DNA from 3 places in the Peribacillus sp. YIM B13481 genome. Region 3 is predicted to be linked to each of the others. Evidence: predicted binding sites of a transcription regulator. Region 3 holds the regulator's gene; each other region holds the start of a gene.
The links. Region 3 encodes Rex, which represses fermentation and respiration genes when NADH is low (regulators of the CRP and FNR family bind a similar motif). Its sites were predicted from a motif close to TTGTGAAATATTTCACAA; they were not measured.
Positions count from the first base shown of each region.

Region 1: the regulator Rex is predicted to act here: its motif matches at 2,467-2,484, upstream of qoxA (cytochrome aa3 quinol oxidase subunit II).
Region 2: the regulator Rex is predicted to act here: its motif matches at 2,587-2,604, upstream of ACFX4X_RS24935 (L-lactate dehydrogenase).

Region 1 is NZ_JBHZPE010000025.1:5,159-9,450, forward strand. It holds gene ACFX4X_RS14925 (S1C family serine protease) at 1-722, shown strand, start outside; gene ACFX4X_RS14930 (hypothetical protein) at 992-1,306, shown strand; gene qoxA (cytochrome aa3 quinol oxidase subunit II) at 2,604-3,542, shown strand; gene qoxB (cytochrome aa3 quinol oxidase subunit I) at 3,616-4,292, shown strand, end outside.
Region 2 is NZ_JBHZPE010000100.1:2,022-6,313, reverse strand. It holds gene ACFX4X_RS24940 (L-lactate permease) at 1-1,462, opposite strand, end outside; gene ACFX4X_RS24935 (L-lactate dehydrogenase) at 1,505-2,437, opposite strand; gene ACFX4X_RS24930 (hypothetical protein) at 2,812-3,093, shown strand; gene ACFX4X_RS24925 (hypothetical protein) at 3,218-3,751, shown strand; gene ACFX4X_RS24920 (uroporphyrinogen-III synthase) at 3,932-4,292, shown strand, end outside.
Region 3 is NZ_JBHZPE010000054.1:18,155-22,446, forward strand. It holds gene groL (chaperonin GroEL) at 1-749, opposite strand, end outside; gene groES (co-chaperone GroES) at 809-1,093, opposite strand; gene ACFX4X_RS21625 (CPBP family intramembrane glutamic endopeptidase) at 1,430-2,155, shown strand; gene ACFX4X_RS21630 (YdiK family protein) at 2,152-2,364, shown strand; gene ACFX4X_RS21635 (redox-sensing transcriptional repressor Rex) at 2,394-3,056, opposite strand; gene moaC (cyclic pyranopterin monophosphate synthase MoaC) at 3,087-3,593, opposite strand; gene ACFX4X_RS21645 (ABC-F family ATP-binding cassette domain-containing protein) at 3,725-4,292, shown strand, end outside.

The DNA of each region.
Region 1 (4,292 bases), on a different contig from region 3:
TTGTCGGGGCGGATGCTTTGACGGACTTAGCGGTTTTGTCAATTGATGCCTCGAAAGCACCTGATGGAATTAAATTCGGGAATTCTGATAGCATGCGTCCAGGTGAAGAAGTATTGGCGATTGGTAATCCTCTTGGACTTGACTTTTCACGTTCGGTTACACAAGGGATCGTCAGTGCGACCGGACGCTCCATTTCAGTCGATACATCGGACGGTGAGTGGGAACTTGATGTCCTTCAAACAGATGCAGCGATCAACCCTGGCAATAGCGGCGGGGCATTGATCAATACAGCTGGGGAAGTGATAGGCATAAACAGCTTGAAGATTTCCGAAAATGGTGTGGAGGGCCTAGGTTTTGCCATACCAAGTAATGATGTGATTCCGATTGTTACGGAACTGATTGAAAACGGAAAAATCACGCGCCCGTATTTAGGAGTAAGCTTGGCCAGTATAGAAGAACTGCCACAGTATTACCTACAAAATGTTCCTGAAGCTGCAAAGTCGGGTGTCATGGTTACAAGTATTGATCCGGGATCGGCAGCAGCGAATGGAGGGCTTAAGCAACAGGATATCATCGCGGAGATTGATGGAACGAAAATAAATACGGCAGCAGAATTAAGGAAAGTCTTATACACGGATAAGAAAATCGGAGATAAAGTGAAGGTTAAAGTGTATCGGGGTGCTGAAAAGAAAACGTTAACGATAACCTTGCAGAAATCATAGAAAGATGCATGGCCCCTGATAAATTCATCAGGGGTCATTTATTTGATATTGAAGTCAAAAAGTTTTTAAAAGTATAGAAAAGGATAGTATTGGAAAAAATGATAATGTATTTATACTGTTTTACAGATTTTTCATATAGTCTTGAATACCTAAAAGTAAATTGTGGCGTCTTCTATTTGTCAAGGTTTACATTGTGGATATGTTAAAAAATAGAAAATAATTGACAAATTTGTGAAATGTCATAAAATAGAAAGAAAGGGGATGAAATAATGGAAACTAATCAGAAGATGATGGATGCAGTGAAGTGGGTATCAGGCACAGGTTGTGTAATCGGAATTTTAATTTTTAGTTTAAGTTTTTTTGTAAGCGATTACAATAAGGATTATTTATTAACCGCTGTTGGGATGGCCATTACACTAAGCGCAGCTGCCATTTTTCTAGTTGGTATATTTTTTGTCCTGACAGAAGAAATGGTGATGAACACAAAAAAGGGTGAAAGAGTTGTACCGGATACAACTAAAGTTATAAAATTAAAATCAAAAGCTATTCCTAAAACAAAAAGGAGTACCGAATACAGTAACTAAAAAAGGACAATCATTCCTGTTCTGAAAGAAAGGCCACACGACAACACCAAGAGCAACGGCTGTAAGAACATGGAGAATAGGAACCCCATTGTATATCCACGTAGAAATAATTGTTTCATACTCGTATTACATCATTCCTTACAGGTAGATGAGGCTAGAACCCGGAATGCTTGTGAAGAATCAGCTGTCGGTACGGTAGCGAAGTTGTATTCGGGAACTTTGGAATTGAGAGTAGGCCAATACTCTGAATTTTAAAGGGTCGCTTGAAATATTTCTTGGTGCATAACGAGTGCTGCAGAAAATTGTAACACGATTAAAATGTAACCAAACGATAACCCAAGTGCACTAACGAATGAAAGCGTATTCAATAACCCGGATCTAGTTGACTTAGAATATGTGTACATTCGACGTGCTTGGCCATCCAAACCAAACTTGCCCACATTCCTAAATGAAAAGTTCTCACTCTATATCATGAACTATACCCACGAAAAAAATGGACACCTTAAATGTCCATTTTTTTTCGTTTTTTTATGTTCGATTACTAAAAGAAATACAGTTATCTAGTGAGTTTCTTTTATACTAGGCACCAAAATGCAGTTTTACTAAAAAGGACAACTGAGGTGAAGTGGTTTTTGCAATAGCATATTGGGATAATTATTGGATTAATGTCCTAAACTGCTGTTGGGGGAAGGCAATCAAGTAATTATCATAAGGATCGGAATGTTCATTTCAGACTCTTTGCTTCCATATATAGTGACCAGTGTTGGACCGTAAGGGTATTGAAGCAGAAAAAACGACATGGTGTGCACAATGCCGTTACCACGTCCATGGTCGAGTTAGAAAAATTCGTTATTAAATCCTGGCTAACATCGTCATCATTCACGATCCCATCGATAGTTACCTAATTAACATGATAGGTAATGGAATTCGTAGTGTTAAGAAAATTCAGATTTGTTCTTGAGGTTATGTACGCGGCGAATATATTGTAAAAATTATATTTCATTATATTAAAGTAACATTAAATGGAAAATGGAGCAGAGCTACTTTTTAATCCTAAACTCCATATGTAAGGAATTAAACACTTATTATATTTCATTTCCTTAAGATTTTCGAACATTTCAGTTCATTTACCAACTTCTTACTGTATTTTAATGAACTTTATGTGACAGATGTCACTTTGTATTGTCTTTTTTTTAACTTGGGATTAATATTGTTATGTCGGGGTTTGTGAACATGGTAACACTTTGTCCGAATAATTACCAATAGGAATTTTATTATGTAAGAAAGGGGTAGTACTATGAAAATAAAATGGGCTTTATTAACTATACTTTTTACCATCGCCACTATGCTAACGGGTTGCGATAACCCATTAATGGTCTTGGACCCTAAAGGGCCAGTAGCTGCAACACAAGCAGATGTCATTATGATATCGATATGGACAATGGCCTTTGTCGTTCTTGTCGTAATCGTACTGTATGTCTTCATGATAATGAAATATCGTGCTTCCAAACAGCGTGATGATTATGAACCACCTCATATTGAAGGAAGTAAGGTTCTAGAAATAATTTGGGTTGCAATCCCAATCATAATCGTCGCTTTCCTTGCCGTTGTTACTGTTAAAACAACAAATGAAGTCGAGGCAACACCTAAAGGATACGAAAAGCAGAAACCATTAGTTATCTACGCTGCATCTTCTAACTGGAAGTGGCACTTTAGTTATCCGGAAGAAAATATCGAAACAGTTAACTATCTGTTTTTACCGACTAACCGACCAATTGAATTTAAACTTTATTCATACGGACCAATTGCTAGTTTCTGGATTCCGCAACTTGGAGGACAAAAATATGCGATGTCTGATATGGTTACCACGTTGCACTTAGCAGCTGAAGTACCAGGGGAGTATATGGGTCGAAATTCAAACTTCAGTGGTTCAGGTTTTGCTCAGCAAACGTTCAACGTAAATGTATTGCCTAAAAAAGAATATGATAAATGGGTAAAAGAAATTAAAGCAACTGCTAAACCGATTACTGAGGATAAATTCAATAAATTACTAAAACCTGGTCATGTGGGACAATCCACGTATACTGGAACTCACTTAAAGTTTTCTCCAGCTCCAGAAGGTGAAAATTCAGGTCATCACCACGGATCATCTGATACTGAAAAAAAATCAGATGAATCTACCAAAGATTCACACGAGGAACATTCAGAACACAGCAACATGAACATGGATCATTAAGGGTTTAACTCACATTCTACTAAACAATTAGTTTTACGATAAGGAATATTTTCCTGAAAGGAGTCACAAAAGTATGGATTACTTTGATCGATTTGCCGTACCTCATCCAAGTCCTGCGATTTATGCATCCATGGTTGCCATTGGCCTAACTATGATTGCGCTTGTTGCCGGAATTACCTATTTTAAAAAATGGGGTTACTTATGGCGTGAGTGGTTAACAACGGTTGACCATAAACGTATTGGTATCATGTACATCTTGTCAGCACTACTTATGCTCTTCCGTGGTGGCGCAGATGCTCTATTGATGCGTGCCCAAACGGCTATTCCAAATAACGGCTTGTTGGATGGACAGCATTATAATGAAATTTTTACAACACACGGGGTTGTCATGATCCTGTTTATGGCGATGCCATTTATCATTGGGTTAATGAACATTGTTACACCATTACAAATAGGGGCACGTGACGTAGCATTCCCACGTCTAAACGCAGTAAGCTTCTGGTTATTCTTTATGGGGGCAATGCTATTTAACATCTCTTTCGTAGTCGGTGGTTCTCCTGATGCAGGCTGGACATCTTACTTCCCGCTGGCAAGTAACGATTTCAGTGAATCAGTAGGTTCGAACTATTACGCGATTGCAATTCAAATAGCTGGTATCGGTACATTACTGACTGGTATCAACTTTATCGTAACCATCTTGAAAATGAGAGCACCTGGCATGAACTTAATGAAAATGCCAATGTTCACATG
Region 2 (4,292 bases), on a different contig from region 3:
CTGCAGCCGTCGCGATTACAATCGATTGTGGAGAAACGAGCTTTGCCATGACGCCCCCGGCAGTGTTTGCGGAAACCAATAATGATGAGTTTGTCCCTATGATGTTGCCTGCCGTAGCCTGTATTGGAGCAAATAACGTATTGTTATTCACTACAGATCCAGTCATGAACACGCCGATCCATCCTAAAAGCGGTGATAATAGCGGGAAGATATGTCCTGTTGTCGCAACCGCTTCCCCCAAAACATTTGTTAATCCACCATATGACATCAATTTGGCTATGGCGATGATCGCACAGATCATGATGATTGGAATCCGAAACTCTAAAACCGTTTTTTTCAGGAGGGAAAGACCTTCACTGACATTAATGGCTTTCGTCGTAGCGATGGTCGTCAGCGCAGCCAATAAGATCGCTGTTCCCGTTGCACCGATTAAATCAATGCCGATCGTAATCGAAGATCCCGGAAATATGAATTTCAGGACAGCCGATTCAAGGATACTTCCTTGAGAGAACAGTCCTTTAAAGGCAGGAAAGCTCCAAATCAAAACAAATAGCGTCAATAGATAAAATGGAGACCATGCCTTTACGATATCACCCATTGAATGTTTTTCGAATTCAAATTCCTTGCCGTTGAGTAAAAATAGATGTTTAGGCTGCCACTTATTAAGAAATAACGCCAGCACCCCCATGGTTAAGAGAGATGGAATAATGTCAGCTAACTCTGGGCCTACAAAAACGGTCATGATCGCCTGGGGCACCGTATAAGTAATCGATGTCACTAATAAGGCCGGCAATACTTCTCTGATCCCCTTAAAGCCATCCATCAGCCATATTAATAAAAACGGAATGGTAAAGTTAATGAGCGGCAGTGTTAAGGCCGTCATCATGGACACATTCATCGATGTTACATTTTCCAAGCCGAATGTCCCGATGATGCCAACCGGTATGCCGATTGCCCCGAATGCTCCCGAAGCACCATTAGCTATTAGACAGAGCATCGCTGCCTGTAAAGGCTTGAATCCCAATGAAACCAATAGGACGGCGCAGATTGCGATCGGTACACCAAAACCTGCTGCTCCTTCAAGAAAGGCGTTAAAGCAAAAACCAATAAGTAAGAGCTGAAGGCGTTGGTCTTGTGAAATCCCTGCTATGCTACCGCGTAACACCTCGAACTTTCCGGATTTAACAGAGATTTTATATAACCAGACCGCCATCACGATGATATAGCCAATCGGCCATATCCCTTGGAACATACCTTGAACCACACTTCCGACTGCTTCTCCCAAAGGTAGCTTAAAGAGGAAAAGGACGATAAGAAAGGTAACAAATAAGTTTAGAAGGGCTGCGTGGATTCCTTTCATCTTAAAAATCGTCAAGCATAATAGAAATAAAAGGATCGGTATAGCTGCAACTAATGCTGAAATGGCAAGATTATTAAATGGGTTGTATGTTTGCACTAACATAATGACAGCTCCCTGCGTAAGAAATTCTGGTTAGTGTATGAACTACTCCCAAAATTGGGCTTGAATATCTTGAAGCGTATGAACAGAGCGGGCAAACTGTTCTTTTTCGCTCTCGTTTAGGGTAAGTTCGACAATGTTTTTTGCGCCTGTGCGATTAATGACTGTAGGGGTACCAATATAAACATCACTATGGCCATATTCGCCTTCCAACAATGAGCCAACTGGTAAGACGACATTTTCATTCTTTAAGATCGCTTTTGTGATTCTCGCCAATCCCATGGCGATTCCATAATACGTAGCACCCTTCGACTCAATGATCTGGTATGCAGCATCACGGACTTGAACGGCAATCTCTTTTTTTCTTGCTTCATTTAATTTTGGACCTATCGGCAATCCGGAAAAATTGGCAGAGCTCCAAACCGGAAGTTGTGAATCACCATGTTCACCAATGATATAGGCATGGATACTTGTAGGTGCGGTATTAAATTCTTGCCCTAATAAAGAGCGGAATCTTGCAGAATCTAATATAGTCCCTGAACCAATCACTTTTTCTTTCGGTAAACCGGAAAATTTCCATGTCGCATATGCCAAAATGTCTACTGGATTCGTTGCGACCAAGAAAATGCCATTAAATCCAGCTTTCATGATGCTGCCTACGATCGATTCAAAAATGTTCATGTTTTTCCTTACAAGATCCAGCCTGGTTTCTCCAGGCTTTTGAGCGGCTCCAGCACATATGACTACGATTGCAGCATCCCTACAGTCCTCGTATGATCCGGATTTTATATTCATGGCACTAGGCGCATACACAAGACCATGATCTAGGTCCATAACATCGCCTTTCGCTTTTTCTTGATTCAAATCGACAAGAACCAACTCATCACATATTCCTTGATTCATCAAAGCATAGGCATAACTAGAGCCAACTGCACCAGTACCAACTAAAACGACTTTATTTCCCTGTGTAGAATTCATAATGAATACCTCCAATTTTTTCGAATGTAAAACCTTCCTTAAAAGGATATCTCCACCCCTTTAGTATGTGAAACATTTCACAAGAAGTTGTAAAAAAATTTGCAGGCTTGCATGTTTTTATGTTTGCAGAGCTGTAATAAACAATAACATTGTGAAGTATTTCACAATGTTATTGTACTACATAGCACTATAACATTTCAACAAACAAAAATATTTAATTAGTTTTTTTTTACATGATAGTAGCACCGTTTGCAGTAGTTGTCGGATCGGATCTGAGCAAAGTGAAGGCAGCTTAAAAAGGAGATGATACATGAAGCAAAGAATATAGTGTAAAGAAGGGATTTTCCGAAATAAAATAAAAAGGAGCTAAAAAGGTGTATATCATAATTGGAATACTAGTCGTCGTAATTGCATGTGTATTAACTGCCAAAATAATTTCCTATAAATACTGGACTTGTATCTATACGGCATTTGGAAATGATAATTATTTTAAGGTGATAGCGAAATTGGAAAACGAGGGTATACAGTTCAAAACGAAAACGCCTATGAATTTAGGTTCCCAGTATTTTCAAAATCGCCATAAAACCACTCAATATGATGTTTTTGTAAAAAAAGAACATGAGCAAATTGCCCAAAGGGCCGTGCACAAGAATTGATAAATGGAAACTGGCTGTCCTGGTGGCAGTCTTTTTTTACTTGGAAGGAAAGTTAAAAGGAGAGAATTTAAACTTAATGAAGAATTTGGGCTAATAAATCATATCGGAGAAAGGGAATTGAAAGATGAAAAAACAATTGCTTAAAATTTCTGAAAAAGAAGAACTTGTCGAATTATACTCGGATACAAATGATTTAAGAAAATTCGGTGTGGCTAAGATACTAAAAGTGTCAGATGCGTTTGTAGTGGCCGCTAATATTACTTCAACCGGGTTGTATGATGGATACAGTTTACTTTATCTTGAAAGCATTCACCAAATCAATGTCAATACGAAATACATTAAGAAAATCAAGAGATTATATATGGCAAAAAAACAAAATCATATTGAATTCGTTGATGGAAATGAAGATTTACTTTTGAGTTTTCTGGATTTTGCACATGAAAATAACTTCATGGTTTCAGTTGAACTTTTTAATACGGGATATGGTGATGTGCAGGGTTTTATTAAAAACCTGGAAGATGATATATTTGTAATTTCAATGGTGAACGAAGTGGGGGAGCTTGATGGTGAAGCATTCATTAAGTCGGATGCCATACATACCATTTCATGCGATGGTGAAAATGAATTCAATTTAATGCATTTATACTTCAGGAAATGAAAGTTCAAGGGTAATGCTGCTTTCTGCAAAGTGCTGCTAACCTATAATTTAATAGAGGATAAAAGAAAGAAAAAGGCGCAGATACTTTTGTTTTTTATAGTTTCAAAGACTGAAAATTTGTATAATGGTTGAGATGGATTAGAGGTTTCAAAAATGAATGTACATATAGGAGGGGCATGGATGAGTAAGCTTAATGGCAGGACCATTGCTTTATTGGGAGCGAGGAAGACGGAAGAACTTAGTAAAATCGTTGATAATCTTGGGGGAGTCCCGCTCGTTCGTCCAGCACAGGGGACGGTATTCCTTGATGATTCCCATTTGGAAGAGGATGTCACCCGTTTGATGGCAGGAGAGTTCGATTGGATCATCCTGACGACGGGAGTGGGGACGGAACTATTATATAAAACGGCATTGAAGATGGAAGCGGGAGAGCGTTTCATAGAAGCTTTGCAGTCCATGAAAATTGCGGCTAGGGGCTATAAAACAGTCAATATGCTGAAAAAACTTGGCTTGCAGCCATTAATCCGTGATGATGATGGCA
Region 3 (4,292 bases):
TCAGCAATCAATAATAGTGGTTTCCCTTGTTGAACAACTTGCTCAAGTACAGGAAGGATTTCTTGGATATTCGTTACTTTTTTATCTGTGATCAAGATGTATGGATTCTCTAAGACAGCTTCCATTTTATCTGAATCTGTAACCATATAAGGAGAAGCATATCCACGGTCGAACTGCATACCTTCTACAACGTCCAATTCAGTTGTGAAACCTTTAGACTCTTCGATTGTGATGACGCCGTCGTTACCAACACGTTCCATAGCTTCAGCAATCAGTTGGCCCACTTCTTCATCAGCTGAAGAGATAGCAGCAACTTGTGCAATCGATTCTTTGTTTTCAACAGGTTGAGAAATAGCTTTTAATTCTGCAATTGCAGTATTAACCGCTTTTTCGATTCCTTTACGGATACCCATTGGGTTTGCACCAGCTGTTACGTTTTTAAGACCTTCACGAATCATCGCTTGCGCTAGAACCGTTGCAGTAGTTGTACCGTCACCAGCTACGTCGTTTGTTTTGCTCGCTACTTCAGCAACCAATTTCGCACCCATGTTTTCGAATGCATCTTCCAATTCAATTTCTTTAGCGATCGTCACACCGTCATTTGTGATAAGCGGTGAACCGAATTTTTTCTCAAGAACCACGTTACGACCTTTTGGTCCAAGCGTTACTTTAACTGCATCTGCAAGTGCGTCCACACCACGAAGCATGGAGCGGCGAGCTTCTTCACTAAATTTAATTTCTTTAGCCATTTATAAGTACCTCCCTAAAATTTTAAGAAAATTTTCGTTCAGTTAAGTATGATGTATAATTAGCCGATAACAGCTAGAATGTCGCTTTCACGTAAAATTAAGTATTCAGTATCTTCGTATTTAACTTCAGTACCTGCATATTTTGAGAAGATAATTAGATCGCCTTGGGCAACCTCTAAAGCAACACGTTCGCCATTTTCAAGGACACGGCCAGTACCAACAGCTACTACCTTACCTTCTTGTGGCTTTTCTTTTGCAGTATCAGGAAGAACAATACCGCTTGCAGTCTTTTCTTCAGATTGAACTAGTTCAATAATAACGCGATCACCTAATGGTTTTAACAAGTGAAACAACCTCCTCATATTCTCTTGATAATTTGTTTCATGATTATTAGCACTCTTCACCATCGAGTGCTAACACATTTATAATATTAAATAAACCGAGCCTTTTTTGCAAGTATCTTATCGAAAATTTTTTATTAATTTCTGATAAATTTCGGGTATACTACTTTAGCATAATGATTCTTTTAACAAAGGTGCTAAAATGTTTTGTTAGGGGTATCTTTAAGTGGTGTTCTGTCTCATTATTTGATACCATTTTGGAGTATGCGTTTATAGATTGTCCCCATATCAGGAACGTTCTAAGCGGAATGGGTGACTAAATAAAAGGAGTTTTCATTTTTGAAAAAAGAATATTGGTTCGTCGTCATCACCTACATTTCCATGCAATTATCCAGTATTGTTGGGGTACCTCTTTTCATGCTGATCGGGTCTTCAACTGGAATGACTGCTGATGAACTCCAGGTGAGGTCTGCAGCATACTGGATCGTATTCAGCTTTTTCGTTGCTCTATCCTTGATCCTGTTTTTAATGAGAAAAGATATGAAGGAAAAAATGGACAGAAGCACTCCAGCTTCCATTCCCACGTCCATATTATGGGCAGTTGCCGGAGTGTTCCTCGCTCTTTTTGCGCAAAGCATTGCTGGATACATTGAACAGATGCTTGGGGTGGAGCCTGAATCTGAAAATACACAGCAGCTCATTTCACTCATTTACCAAGTTCCCATAGTCATTTTCGTCACTTCAGTTATTGGACCTATATTGGAAGAAATCATTTTTCGGAAAATCATTTTCGGATCACTTCATAAACGCTTTAACTTCTTTATTTCTGCTTTACTCAGTTCAGTTATTTTTGGCTTGGCGCATGGTGAATTGGAACATCTTCTTTTATATTCGGCAATGGGTTTTACCTTTGCTTTTCTTTATGCGAAAACGGGCCGCATCCTCGTTTCCATGAGCGCACATATTGCGATGAATACGCTTGTTATCATCTTTCAAGTTGTAAATCGGGATGATATTGAGAAGATGCTAGATACTGCACAGGCCTTCATCGGAGGTTTATTATGAAACGTCAATCACCATTATTCATGGGTATCATCTATGCAGGCTTAGGAGCTCTTTTTACCGCTATCGCGATTCAAACCGTCAGTTCTTCCGGATGGGGAATCTTTGCCTACATACTTGTACTAATTGCGACTTTAGACTTTGGATCGGGATTACGCATGATCATGCTTCACTTTAAGATTAAAGCCGCCCAAAAAAATAAGAAAAAATAAAAAAACGCTGCGAAGATGCAGCGTTTTTTTCATTCCTCCAATGCAGCTTCTTCCACTACAGGATAATGTTTCAGAAAGTAGATGAGTGACTGAAGCTCCACGGCCAGGTCAATGTGGTGAACCCTTATGGATGGGGGTACCGTCAGCCGTGCAGGTGTGAAATTCAATATTCCTTTTATATCAGCTTTGACTAGACGATCGGTTATCGTCTGTGCTACCTGAGCAGGCACTGTCAAAATAGCCGCAGTAATATTATTTTCCTGCAATAGTGTATCGATTTGATCCATATGATAGATTGGCACATCAGCTATTTGCTTGCCGACCTTATCTTCAGAAACTTCAAATGCCATTTCAATCTTCGTATTATTATTTTTAATGAAATTGTAATTTAAAAAAGCAGTCCCTAAATTCCCCACTCCGATTAAAGCGACTTTTGTCAGTTCATCTTGATCTAGTGTTTTTCTAAAGAAGGATAATAAATAATTGACATTGTAGCCGTAGCCTTTTTTTCCAAGCGCTCCAAAGTAGGAAAAATCACGGCGAATAGTCGCAGAATCCACCTTTACAGCTTCGCTTAGCTCTGCCGAGGAAACTCTTTGTTTGCCTGAGGAATGTAAGTTCTTTAAAAATCGATAATACAATGGCAACCTTTTGGCTGTTGCCTGCGGTATCTTTGGGTCATGGTTCATCATTCTTCCCCGCCTTCACACATGCTTTTCAACTTAATCTCTATCTGTTTGAATTACTTGTCTTTTATAATCGTTACTAGACACTCCGCCTGTTTTCTCCACTAAGAATGTAGGCCCGATTACCATTCCCTTATCAAGGGCCTTACACATGTCATAAATAGTCAAGGCAGTCACGGATGCAGCTGTTAACGCTTCCATTTCCACACCTGTACTCCCTTTTGTCTTAGCTTCCGTTTCAATCCTAAGCCTATATCCTTCATCTTCTTTTTCCCATTCAAAGGCTATATTGACCCCTTGCAGAGCAATAGGGTGGCACATTGGAATTATATTGGATGTATTTTTGCTGGCCATGATTCCTGCAACCTGTGCAACGGCCAATACATCACCTTTTTTCATTTTCTGGTTCGTGACCAACTCATATATTTCATCGTTCAATAAAATGCTCGATTGAGCTATTGCCGTCCGGGATGTTTCAGGCTTAGCAGTCACATCAACCATCTTAGCCCGGCCTTGTTCATTAAAATGCGTTAAGTCTCCCATTTAAGTAACCCCTCCTAAATCATACACTATTATTCCACTTTATGTAATAGCTTGTTTTTGCTTGGAACCAAGCTGTTGCCGATAATAACTATAATACGTTACACTAACAATAATCAATTGAGGTGAAATCTATGATTTTATTACAAATCAATCAACTATCGAAATATTATGGAGCTGAACTTATTTTATCAAATATGAAGCTCGAAGTTCAAAATAAGGATAGAATTGCACTTGTCGGCCGAAATGGCGCTGGAAAATCTACTCTGCTAAAAATCATAGCCGGGCAGCTTTCCCATGATGGCGGTGAAATAATCAAACCAAAAGGTGTCACCATCGGATATATGGCACAGGACACGGGACTGGAATCAGAACTGACCATTTGGGATGAAATGCTGACTGTATTCAATGACCTTTTAGAACAAGAAAAAGAACTGCGTCGCCTTGAGGCTGATATGGCCAGACCTGACATCTTTGAAAATGAAGCAATTTACCAAAAAGTATTAAATGAATATGACACTTTGATGGTAGCTTTCAAAGAGAAGGGCGGTTATCAATATGAAGCGGATATTCGTTCAGTATTGCATGGACTTCAGTTTGCTGATTTTGACTATTCTACCCCAATTTCCACTTTAAGCGGTGGGCAAAAAACAAGACTTGCTTTAGGGAAGCTGCTTTTAAGGAAACCGGATATATTGATTC